Regions from separate parts of the Klebsiella sp. I138 genome, predicted to be linked through region 2. Evidence: predicted binding sites of a transcription regulator. Region 2 holds the regulator's gene; the other holds the start of a gene.

Region 1 (5,420 bases), 500 kb from region 2:
GCCTGAATGGAGAGTGGGCCAAAAACCTCTTCCGGAGTGGAGAATCGGGTCATCAGGTATTCAAAAGCGCGGGCTTGCTGGAAGGCGAACTTGAGGCGGCGGGCGATCAGACTCTTGGCGATGCCCGGTGGACCGAGTAAGAAAACGCTTTCGCCGCTGAGCGCGGCGAGCAGGCAAAGTCGTATCGCGTGACTGCGTTCGAACAAACCTTTTTCCAGAGAGGCGCTGAGCCGGGAAATTCTTTCTGCCAGTAAATGTGATTGAGCCATAATTGAGTTGCGTGCTTTTTCATGTGTCGTTATTGAGTCGAGTATAGATGTTTGATTAGGGATGGTAATAGCCTGAAGAATCGATTTATTTTCTTTGAGTCAGGTTAATATGATGTTGGTTAGGGGTACGATTCAGCAAATAATCGTGCATACTGTGCGCTTTTTGTGGGCCAAGGGACTAGGCACACATTTGTTTTATAAACGAAAAGACTAGTCTATGAGCACTGATAATAAGCAATCGTTGCCAGCAATAACGCTGGCGGCTATCGGCGTGGTATACGGTGATATCGGTACCAGTCCGCTGTATACACTTCGAGAATGTCTGTCTGGTCAGTTTGGGTTTGGCGTTGAACGTGATGCTGTTTTTGGCTTTCTGTCGCTAATTTTCTGGCTGTTAATCTTCACCGTATCACTCAAATACATCACCTTCGTCATGCGCGCAGACAACGCCGGTGAAGGGGGGATCCTGACGCTGATGTCGCTGGCGGGACGCAACACGTCCGCGCGAATGACATCGGTTCTGGTTATTCTCGGCCTGATTGGCGGCAGCTTCTTCTACGGCGAGGTGGTGATTACGCCGGCGATTTCGGTTATGTCGGCAATTGAAGGGCTGGAAATTATCGCTCCTAATCTGGATACCTGGATTGTCCCCATCTCTATTTTCGTGCTGACGCTGTTGTTTGCTATCCAGAAGCACGGCACCAGCATGGTCGGTAAGCTGTTCGCGCCAATTATGCTGATCTGGTTTCTGCTGTTGGCGGTGCTGGGGGCGCGCAGCATTATTGCCAATCCGGAAGTGCTGCAGGCGCTAAACCCGTACTGGGCTGTTCATTTCTTCCTTGAATATAAAACCGTCTCCTTTGTCGCGCTTGGTGCGGTGGTGCTCTCTATTACCGGTGTTGAAGCGCTGTATGCGGATATGGGGCACTTCGGTAAATTGCCGATTCGCCTGGCGTGGTTTTCCGTGGTACTGCCCTCGCTGGTGCTGAATTATTTCGGTCAGGGCGCGCTGCTGTTACAGCATCCGGAAGCGATCAAAAACCCCTTCTTCCTGCTGGCTCCTGAATGGGCACTGATCCCGATGCTGATCATTGCAGCGTTAGCGACGGTTATCGCCTCGCAGGCGGTGATTTCCGGGGTATTCTCGCTGACCCGCCAGGCTGTTCGCCTGGGATATCTGCCGCCGATGCGGATTATTCATACCTCGGAAATGGAATCCGGGCAGATTTATATTCCGTTCATCAACTGGCTGCTGTATGTCTCAGTGGTTATCGTGATTATCAGCTTTGAGCACTCTTCGAACCTGGCGGCAGCGTACGGGATTGCGGTAACGGGAACCATGGTTCTGACCACGATTCTGTTCACCACGGTCGCGCGTAAAAACTGGCGCTGGAATAAGTTCTTTGTGGCGCTGCTCTTTCTCGCGTTTATGTGCATTGATTTACCGCTGTTCTCAGCCAACCTCGATAAGATTGTTTCCGGTGGCTGGCTGCCGTTAACGCTTGGTCTGGTGATGTTCACCGTGATGACAACCTGGAAAAGCGAACGTTTCCGCCTGCTGCGCCGGATGCACGAACACGGAAACTCTCTGGAAGCGATGATCTCCTCCCTGGAGAAATCACCTCCGGTTCGCGTGCCGGGCACCGCGGTTTATATGTCCCGCGCGCTGAACGTGATTCCTTTTGCCCTGCTGCATAACCTCAAGCACAACAAGGTATTGCACGAACGGGTGATTCTGCTGACGCTGCGAACTGAAGATGCGCCTTATGTGCATAACGTTCGCCGCGTGCAGATTGAGCAGATTTCACCGTCGTTCTGGCGCGTGGTGGCCAGCTACGGCTGGCGCGAAACGCCAAACGTGGAAGAAGTGTTCCACCGCTGTGGGCTGGAAGGTCTGAGCTGCCGGATGATGGAGACCTCGTTCTTTATGTCGCATGAATCGCTGATTATTGGCAAACGGCCATGGTATCTGCGACTGCGCGGGAAACTGTACCTCCTGCTGCAGCGTAATGCCCTGAGGGCGCCGGATCAGTTCGAAATCCCGCCGAACCGGGTAATCGAACTGGGCACCCAGGTCGAAATCTGATGCGCAGAAGCCCTTCCTCGTGAAGGGCTTTTTTTTGTTTTTTGCCCTGGTTCTCTTTTCTCTCCTGTCGTGCGCGAAACGTTTCGATGGCGATCACATTTCTCTCTTCTGATGATGGTTTTCTGCGCGTATATTGACAATACTTGCTCTAGCGAAACGTTTCGCTACTGGAGCAAAAGAGAAAAATGAAAAAAGGCACCGTACTTAACGCTGATATTTCTTCGGTTATCTCCCGCCTGGGTCATACCGATACGCTGGTCGTCTGCGATGCCGGTTTACCGGTTCCCCGCAGCAGCGCGCGTATCGATATGGCATTAACCCAGGGCGTACCCTCCTTTATGCAGGTTCTGGAGGTGGTAACGGCTGAAATGCAGGTTGAAGCGGCGATCCTGGCGGAAGAGATAAAAATTCATAATCCGCAGCTCCATGCGACGTTGCTCACTCACCTTGAGCTGCTGCAGCAACACCAGGGAAATACCATTGAAATTCGTTACACCAGTCATGAGCAGTTTAAAAAACAAACCGCAGATAGTCAGGCGGTGATTCGCAGCGGGGAATGTTCCCCGTATGCGAACGTTATTCTCTGTGCCGGCGTGACGTTCTGAGGTCGCCGATATGGAAGCCTTATTGCAATTAAAAGGGATCGATAAAGCGTTCCCAGGCGTTAAGGCGCTCTCTGGCGCCTCGCTCAATGTCTATGCTGGCCGCGTCATGGCGCTGGTTGGCGAAAACGGCGCCGGTAAGTCCACCATGATGAAGGTGCTGACCGGTATCTATACCCGTGATGCCGGATCACTCTTGTGGCTGGGTAAAGAAGTCACGTTCAACGGACCTAAATCCTCCCAGGAAGCCGGTATCGGCATTATTCACCAGGAACTTAACCTGATCCCTCAGCTGACTATCGCGGAGAATATTTTCCTCGGTCGCGAGTTCGTTAACCGGTTTGGCAAAATTGACTGGAAAACGATGTATGCCGAAGCCGACAAACTACTGGCAAAGCTCAATCTGCGTTTTAACAGCCAGAAGCTGGTGGGCGATCTGTCGATTGGCGATCAGCAAATGGTTGAAATTGCCAAGGTGCTGAGCTTTGAGTCGAAGGTCATCATTATGGATGAACCGACGGATGCATTGACCGATACCGAAACGGAATCTCTGTTCCGCGTCATCCGCGAGTTAAAGGCGCAAGGACGCGGGATTGTCTATATCTCGCATCGCATGAAAGAGATCTTCGAGATTTGCGACGATGTGACGGTTTTCCGCGACGGGCAGTTTATCGCAGAGCGCGAGGTGGCCAGTCTTAATGAAGATCTGCTGATCGAGATGATGGTTGGTCGCAAGCTGGAAGATCAGTACCCGCATCTGGATAAAGCGCCGGGTGTGGTTCGCCTGAAGGTGGACAACCTGTGCGGGCCGGGTGTCGAAAATGTGTCGTTTACCCTTCGTCAGGGCGAAATTCTCGGCGTCGCCGGGTTGATGGGGGCCGGACGAACGGAGCTGATGAAGGTGCTGTACGGCGCCTTGCCGCGCAGCAGCGGTTCCGTCACGCTCGACGGCCATGAAGTGGTGACCCGTTCCCCTCAGGATGGCCTGGCAAACGGGATTGTCTATATCTCCGAAGACCGCAAGCGCGATGGTTTAGTGCTCGGGATGTCGGTGAAAGAAAACATGTCATTGACCGCGCTGCGTTATTTCAGCCATGCCGGTGGCCGTCTGAAGCATAAAGATGAGCAGCAGGCGGTGAGCGATTTTATCCGCTTATTCAATGTGAAAACGCCATCAATGGAACAGGCTATTGGCCTGCTCTCTGGTGGTAACCAGCAGAAAGTGGCGATCGCCCGCGGGCTGATGACGCGACCGAAGGTGCTGATCCTTGATGAGCCCACCCGCGGCGTGGACGTTGGCGCGAAGAAAGAGATCTATCAGCTGATTAACCAGTTCAAAGCCGATGGTCTGAGCATCATTCTGGTCTCTTCGGAGATGCCGGAAGTGTTAGGCATGAGCGATCGCATCATTGTGATGCATGAAGGGCATCTCGGCGGTGAATTCACACGCGAGCAGGCCACCCAGGAAGTATTGATGGCTGCCGCTGTGGGCAAGCTTAACCGTGTGAATCAGGAGTAAAAAAGATGACAACCCAGGCTGTTTCTGGTCGCCGCTATTTCACCAAAGCATGGCTGATGGAGCAAAAGTCGTTGATTGCCCTGCTGGTGCTGATAGCGATTGTGTCGACCATGAGCCCCAACTTTTTTACCGTCAATAACCTCTTCAATATCCTGCAACAAACGTCGGTCAACGCCATTATGGCTGTCGGAATGACGCTGGTCATTCTGACCTCAGGGATCGATCTGTCCGTCGGGTCCCTGCTGGCGTTGACCGGCGCGGTGGCAGCATCGATTGTTGGTCTGGAGGTCAATGCGCTGGTGGCGATTGCCGGGGCGCTTGCTTTAGGTGCAGCGATTGGCGCGGTCACCGGCGTGATTGTGGCGAAAGGGCGCGTTCAGGCCTTTATCGCGACTCTGGTAATGATGCTGCTGCTGCGCGGCGTAACGATGGTCTACACCAACGGCAGCCCGGTGAACACCGGGTTTACCGATAACGCCGACCTGTTTGGCTGGTTTGGTATCGGCCGCCCGTTAGGCATTCCGACGCCGGTGTGGATTATGGCGATCGTCTTTTTGGCGGCGTGGTACATGCTGCATCATACGCGCCTGGGTCGCTATATCTATGCGCTGGGCGGTAACGAAGCGGCAACCCGCTTATCCGGCATCAGCGTCAACAAAGTTAAAATCATCGTCTATTCGCTATGCGGCCTGCTGGCTTCGCTGGCGGGGATTATCGAAGTGGCGCGTTTGTCTTCTGCGCAGCCGACGGCAGGGACTGGCTATGAGCTGGATGCCATTGCGGCGGTTGTGCTTGGCGGCACCAGCCTGGCGGGCGGTAAAGGTCGTATTGTCGGGACCTTGATTGGTGCGTTGATCCTTGGCTTCCTGAACAACGGTTTGAATCTTTTAGGCGTTTCTTCCTATTACCAGATGATCGTGAAAGCGGTGGTAATTTTGCTGGCG
Region 2 (5,420 bases):
GGTGATGGCGGCAACGCCAGAGTTCCTGAAGGGGCTGCGTGAACTGTGCGATGAGCATCAGGCGCTGCTGGTGTTTGATGAAGTCCAGTGCGGCATGGGACGAACCGGGTCGCTGTTTGCTTATATGCACTACGGCGTAACGCCGGACATTCTCACCAGCGCTAAAGCGCTGGGTGGTGGCTTCCCGATCAGCGCCGTACTGACTACCCACGATATTGCCAGCGCATTCCACGCCGGTTCCCATGGTTCAACCTACGGCGGCAACCCGCTGGCCTGTGCCGTGGCCGGGGCGGCATTTGACCTGATTAATACGCCGGACGTGCTGAACGGTGTGAACGCGAAGCGTGAGCTGTTTGTGCAGTACCTCCAGCAGATTGATGCGCAGTTTGACCTGTTCAGTGATATCCGTGGGATGGGTCTGTTGATTGGCGCTGAGCTTAAGCCACAGCATCACGGCCGGGCGCGTGATTTCCTGTATGCCGCGGCAGATGCGGGCGTGATGGTGCTTAATGCCGGACCGGATGTTATGCGCTTTGTACCTTCTTTAGTTATCGACGAGAAGGATATTGCCGAAGGGATGGCCCGCTTTGCACAGGCGGTACAGCAGGTACTTAGCGCTTAATCGCGCGTAGCCAGATGCCGTGATGCGGGCGCTGACGCCATGCCACCGAGGAGATGGTGTGCATGGTGTTCAGATGATCGAGGATCCGCTGCAAATGCTGTTCCATCGTACTCAACGGGCCACGGCTCACTTCTACATCCTGCGACTCCATAATATTCACATCGCCAGTGCTGCCCGGACCATCGGTATCCAGCCGCTGCTGGCAGCGCTGGAGCGCAATCTCACAAGATTCCAGATAGCGTCGGGCCAGCTCCGGCGTCAGCATCGTATGCTCACGGGCAAGCGTGGTCATCGCATTGATATGTTCAACAATAAACTGACTGTGGGTGACCCAGAGCTTCATATCGTCAAGATAATGTGAGTTAAAACCGGGCTCCTGCATGGCCTGATTCAGCGAGTTATACAGTGAGTTATGCGCCTGATTAACACGCATGCGGCGGTAGGCCAGCGCCGGGGCCTGATGATCGTCGCTGAGAATGAGTCTGATGGCCTCCTGGTCCGCTTCCAGCGCATCGTGGGCGTTTTTACGCAGCAGCCCGCTTTGCCATTGCGGCCATAGCCAGACCATGCCGCCAAACGCGATAAGGCAGCCGATAAGCGTATCGATGAGCCTGGCGACAATATACTGCTCGCCGTTTAGCGTCAGAAGCTGCAGGGTATACACCGCCGTTACGGTAAAGCCGACCATCGCCCAGCCGTAATGCTTGCGAATAATCAGGTAGCTCATCAGCGTGACGAGCAGCATCGCGGTGAGCGTATAGCCCTCCGGGACATGAAAGTGCAGCGCCAGTCCGGCGATGGCCAGACCGGCAAGGGTTCCTGCCGCCCGGTGGACGATACGTACTCGCGTCGCGCCGTAGCCGTTTTGGGTCACGAACAGCACCGTCATCAGGATCCAGTAGGGCTTGGGCAGATTCAGGGCGCTACCCATCAGACTGGCTGCCGATAGCATCACGCAGATGCGGGCGGCGTTGCGTAATGCCGGTGATTTCAATGAGAGATAGTTCTTCAGCGCAGGCAGCAGCGGCAGGCGACGTTCTTTATCTGCCATCAGGTTGCGGGCATAGAGCGGGCGCTGGGTACGCAAAACCCGGGCTATTCGACTAAAGTGCCAGGCGCAGAATTGTCCGACCGGGTTGTCAGGATGCTGCCAGGCAATTTTCTCCAGCGCACCGATTTGCTTATCCATATGAAAGCGTTGCGGATAGCGGTGGTACAGAATGTCATCGGCCAGCACCCGCAGGCGGGCAGCTACGGTTTGCGCGTTCCAGCGGATCACCGCCTCCGCGTGGCTGCGCTCTACCAGCTTTTGCACTTCTTCGGGTTGATGCAGGCTGACGGAAATATGTTCCTGTAAATCCAGCGCCACCTGAAAGGCCCGCAACAGACGTTTGTGGTCGTTGCGCTGGTTCGCCGCCAGCATATGCATCTGCTGGTAGCATTGGGTTATCAGGTCCACCACCTTTTGCTGGCGCGTGAGCAGCGGCGGCAGCGAAGTGGCCGGATCGATATGCTGCGTCAGCAGGCTGTATTTCGCTTCGCAGTAGTTAGCCAGCTCCCGATAGAGCAGGCTCAGCGATTCACGCAGCGGCTGTTCGCGCCAGAGCCAAAACCAAAACCAGTTAAACAGGCCATACCACAAGGTCCCGAGAGCGTAGATCAGCAGTGGCTCCCAGACGGGCATGTTCCCGGCAAGGCTCAGGGTAAAGATCGCGGCAATTAACGATGCGGGCAGCAGCCTGGCGTGCAGGGAGCTGATTTCCGCCGTGACGCCAAGCAGCAGCGCCAGGCCACTGAGAATCAGAGGCAGCGGGATATCCTGCTGGAGCAGAAGCTGGACGACCAGGCTGCTGCCGGCAAATAACGAACCGCCAACGATCAATCGCTTAAAAAAGCGTTTGTGAGGTGTATCGAGGCCAGCGACGTTACAACAGGCAGGCACTAACGAGAACAGCAGGCCTTGCTGTAGATGACCGAGGAAGAGACCGATTGCGACAGGCAAACACAACACCAGCGTTTGCCGCAGTGCATAGTTGACTTCCGGGTGGTAAATCAGCCTGCGCCACATAATGGGGAAACAAAAACGGCGTATTGCGGGTGCAATACGCCGTTTTATCGACTTAACGCGTACCGTAGACGACGATAGTTTTACCGTGTGCAGAGATCAGGTTCTGATCTTCCAGCATCTTCAGGATACGGCCAACGGTTTCGCGGGAGCAACCCACGATCTGACCAATTTCCTGACGGGTAATTTTAATCTGCATACCATCAGGATGGGTCATCGCGTCTGGCTGTTTTGCCAGATTCAGCAACGTCTGAGCGATACGCCCGGTGACGTCGAGGAAGGCAAGGTTACCCACTTTTTCTGAGGTTACCTGCAGACGACGAGCCATCTGCGACGACAGACGCATCAGGATGTCCGGGTTGACCTGGATAAGCTGACGGAATTTTTTGTAGGAGATTTCGGCCACTTCACATGCGGTTTTCGCACGTACCCAGGCGCTACGCTCCTGGCCTTCTTCAAACAAGCCTAATTCACCGATGAAATCGCCCTGGTTGAGGTAGGAGAGGATCATCTCTTTCCCTTCTTCATCCTTGATGAGCACAGCCACAGAGCCTTTGACGATGTAGTACAACGTTTCTGCTTTTTCACCCTGGTGGATCAGCGTGCTTTTAGATGGGTACTTATGAATGTGGCAATGAGACAAGAACCATTCGAGGGTAGGGTCTGTTTGCGGTTTGCCAAGCACCATGCGCGGTTATCCTCTGTTATAAGCTATCTCCGGGTGCCGACACAACACGGCATCCGGGCATGCAATCGTATTGTTTCCCTATGCCTGGGAAACGGCTGGTGATTTTTCTTCAGCCTGTAATGTGAACTCCTCTGCATACATGCAGTACATCAATGTAATACTGTAGCATCCTGACTGTTTTAGCATAGCTTTTGCCGCATGTCTCCTGGTGTCTCGCTTCAGCATGATGCAGGTCGCCTTCCGTTGCGAGAATTGTTATGTGCGCGTAATCTGTCAGGAAAATTGCAACCTTGGAGTTAAATTTTATGCAAGCTCGTGTGAAATGGGTTGAGGGGTTAACCTTCATTGGAGAGTCCGCATCGGGTCATCAGATTTTGATGGATGGCAACTCCGGGGATAAAGCGCCAAGCCCGATGGAAATGGTGCTGATGGCGGCGGGTGGATGCAGTGCGATCGATGTCGTGTCTATTTTGCAAAAAGGTCGCCACAACGTGACCAACTGCGAAGTGAAGTTGACGTCGGAACGCCGGGAAGAGGCGCCGCGCCTGTTTACCCATATCAATATGCATTTTATCGTGACTGGCAAAGAGCTGAAAGATGCGGCGGTCTCGCGTGCGGTAGAACTGTCGGCGGAGAAATACTGCTCGGTAGCGCTGATGCTGCAAAAAGCGGTGAACATCACTCATACATTTGAAGTGGTGGAAGCGTAATACCAGATGCCCGGTGGCGCGATGCTTACCGGGCTTACACCGTTTTGTCGCGCCGCCCGGCCATTTAAATCGCTTTGCCTTCCATCAGGCGCTCTACCAGCGGCGTCATAATGAGTTCCATCGCCAGCCCCATTTTCCCGCCCGGCACTACCAGCGTATTGATATGTGAGATAAACGAGCCCTGTAGCATCGCGAGCAGCCAGGGGAAATCGATATCCCGCAGGTTGCGGAAGTGAATCACCACAAAACTTTCATCCAGAGACGGAATGCCTTTCGCCGCAAACGGGTTGGAGGTATCGACGGTGGGAACGCGCTGGAAGTTGATATGCGTGCGTGAAAACTGTGGCGTAATGAAGTTGATATAGTCCTCCATCGAACGGACCACGGAGTCCATCACCGCTTCACGTGAATGCCCCCGTTCGCTGGTATCGCGGGTCAGCTTCTGAATCCACTCCAGGTTGACGATGGGCACGACCCCGACCAGCAGGTCGACATTCTGCGCAACGTCATACTGAGGCGTGACAACCCCGCCGTGCAGCCCTTCATAAAACAGGACATCGGTCGGCTCCGGTAGCGGTTGCCACGGTGTGAACGTGCCCGGTACCTGGTTCCACGGCACCGCCTCGTCATAGGTGTGCAAATATTTGCGCGACTGGCCGCTACCGTTTCGTCCGTACTCAAGGAAGGTATTTTCCAGCAGGCCGAAGTCGTTCGCTTCCGGACCAAAGTAGCTGATGTGCTTCCCCTGATCTCGCGCTTTGCGGATTGCCATGTCCATTTCCGGGCGGGTATAGCGATGAAAGCTGTCGCCTTCCACTTCCGCGGCACGCAGGTTTAGCTGTGCGAAGATTTTACGAAAGGCGAGGCTGGTGGTCGTGGTTCCCGCGCCGCTGGAGCCCGTGACGGCAATCACCGGATGTTTGGCAGACATAACAACTCCCAGATTAAACGATGGTGTGGCGCCGCCTTAGCCGTGAAACTGCTTGCGGGGCATGATGTTGACCGTCTCGTGTAGTTCTGACCACACCAGCACGGCTTCTCCGCTTTTCAATTGTTGTTTGACGTCGGCGACTTTATCCGCCAGCGAGCGTTCATGTTCACCATAATCTGTGCCTTCGCGCAACACAAAGCTTTCGATCAGATTATCCAGCGTTTCGGGATCCAGATCGTGCCAGGGAATAATCATTTTTGTGCTCCCAACCAACGGGTTAACCAGTCCGGGATGCGTCTTTCCAGCCACATTTCCGGCTTGCGCAGCGTACCACCGACGAACCCGACGTGCCCGCCATGTTCCGTCAACTGATACTCGACGTTTGCCGGCAGCTGAGCCTGCGG

Evidence for each region. Region 2 encodes CRP, which controls carbon source genes, mostly activating them, when cyclic AMP is high. Its sites were predicted from a motif close to ATGTGANNNNNNTCACAT; they were not measured.
Region 1: a site for CRP is predicted at 2,437-2,454, ahead of rbsD (D-ribose pyranase). Genes of this name have one in related genera too.

Annotation. Positions count from the first base shown of each region.
Region 1 covers NZ_CP180447.1:4,101,858-4,107,277, reverse strand. The annotation lists gene ravA (ATPase RavA) at 1-269, opposite strand, end outside; gene kup (low affinity potassium transporter Kup) at 487-2,355, shown strand; gene rbsD (D-ribose pyranase) at 2,541-2,960, shown strand; gene rbsA (ribose ABC transporter ATP-binding protein RbsA) at 2,971-4,476, shown strand; gene rbsC (ribose ABC transporter permease) at 4,482-5,420, shown strand, end outside.
Region 2 covers NZ_CP180447.1:4,597,619-4,603,038, forward strand. The annotation lists gene argD (bifunctional acetylornithine/succinyldiaminopimelate transaminase) at 1-622, shown strand, start outside; gene ACMYSK_RS21395 (YccS/YhfK family putative transporter) at 612-2,690, opposite strand; gene crp (cAMP-activated global transcriptional regulator CRP) at 2,743-3,375, opposite strand; gene ACMYSK_RS21405 (OsmC family protein) at 3,681-4,085, shown strand; gene ACMYSK_RS21410 (phosphoribulokinase) at 4,150-5,016, opposite strand; gene ACMYSK_RS21415 (YheU family protein) at 5,053-5,271, opposite strand; gene ACMYSK_RS21420 (hydrolase) at 5,268-5,420, opposite strand, start outside.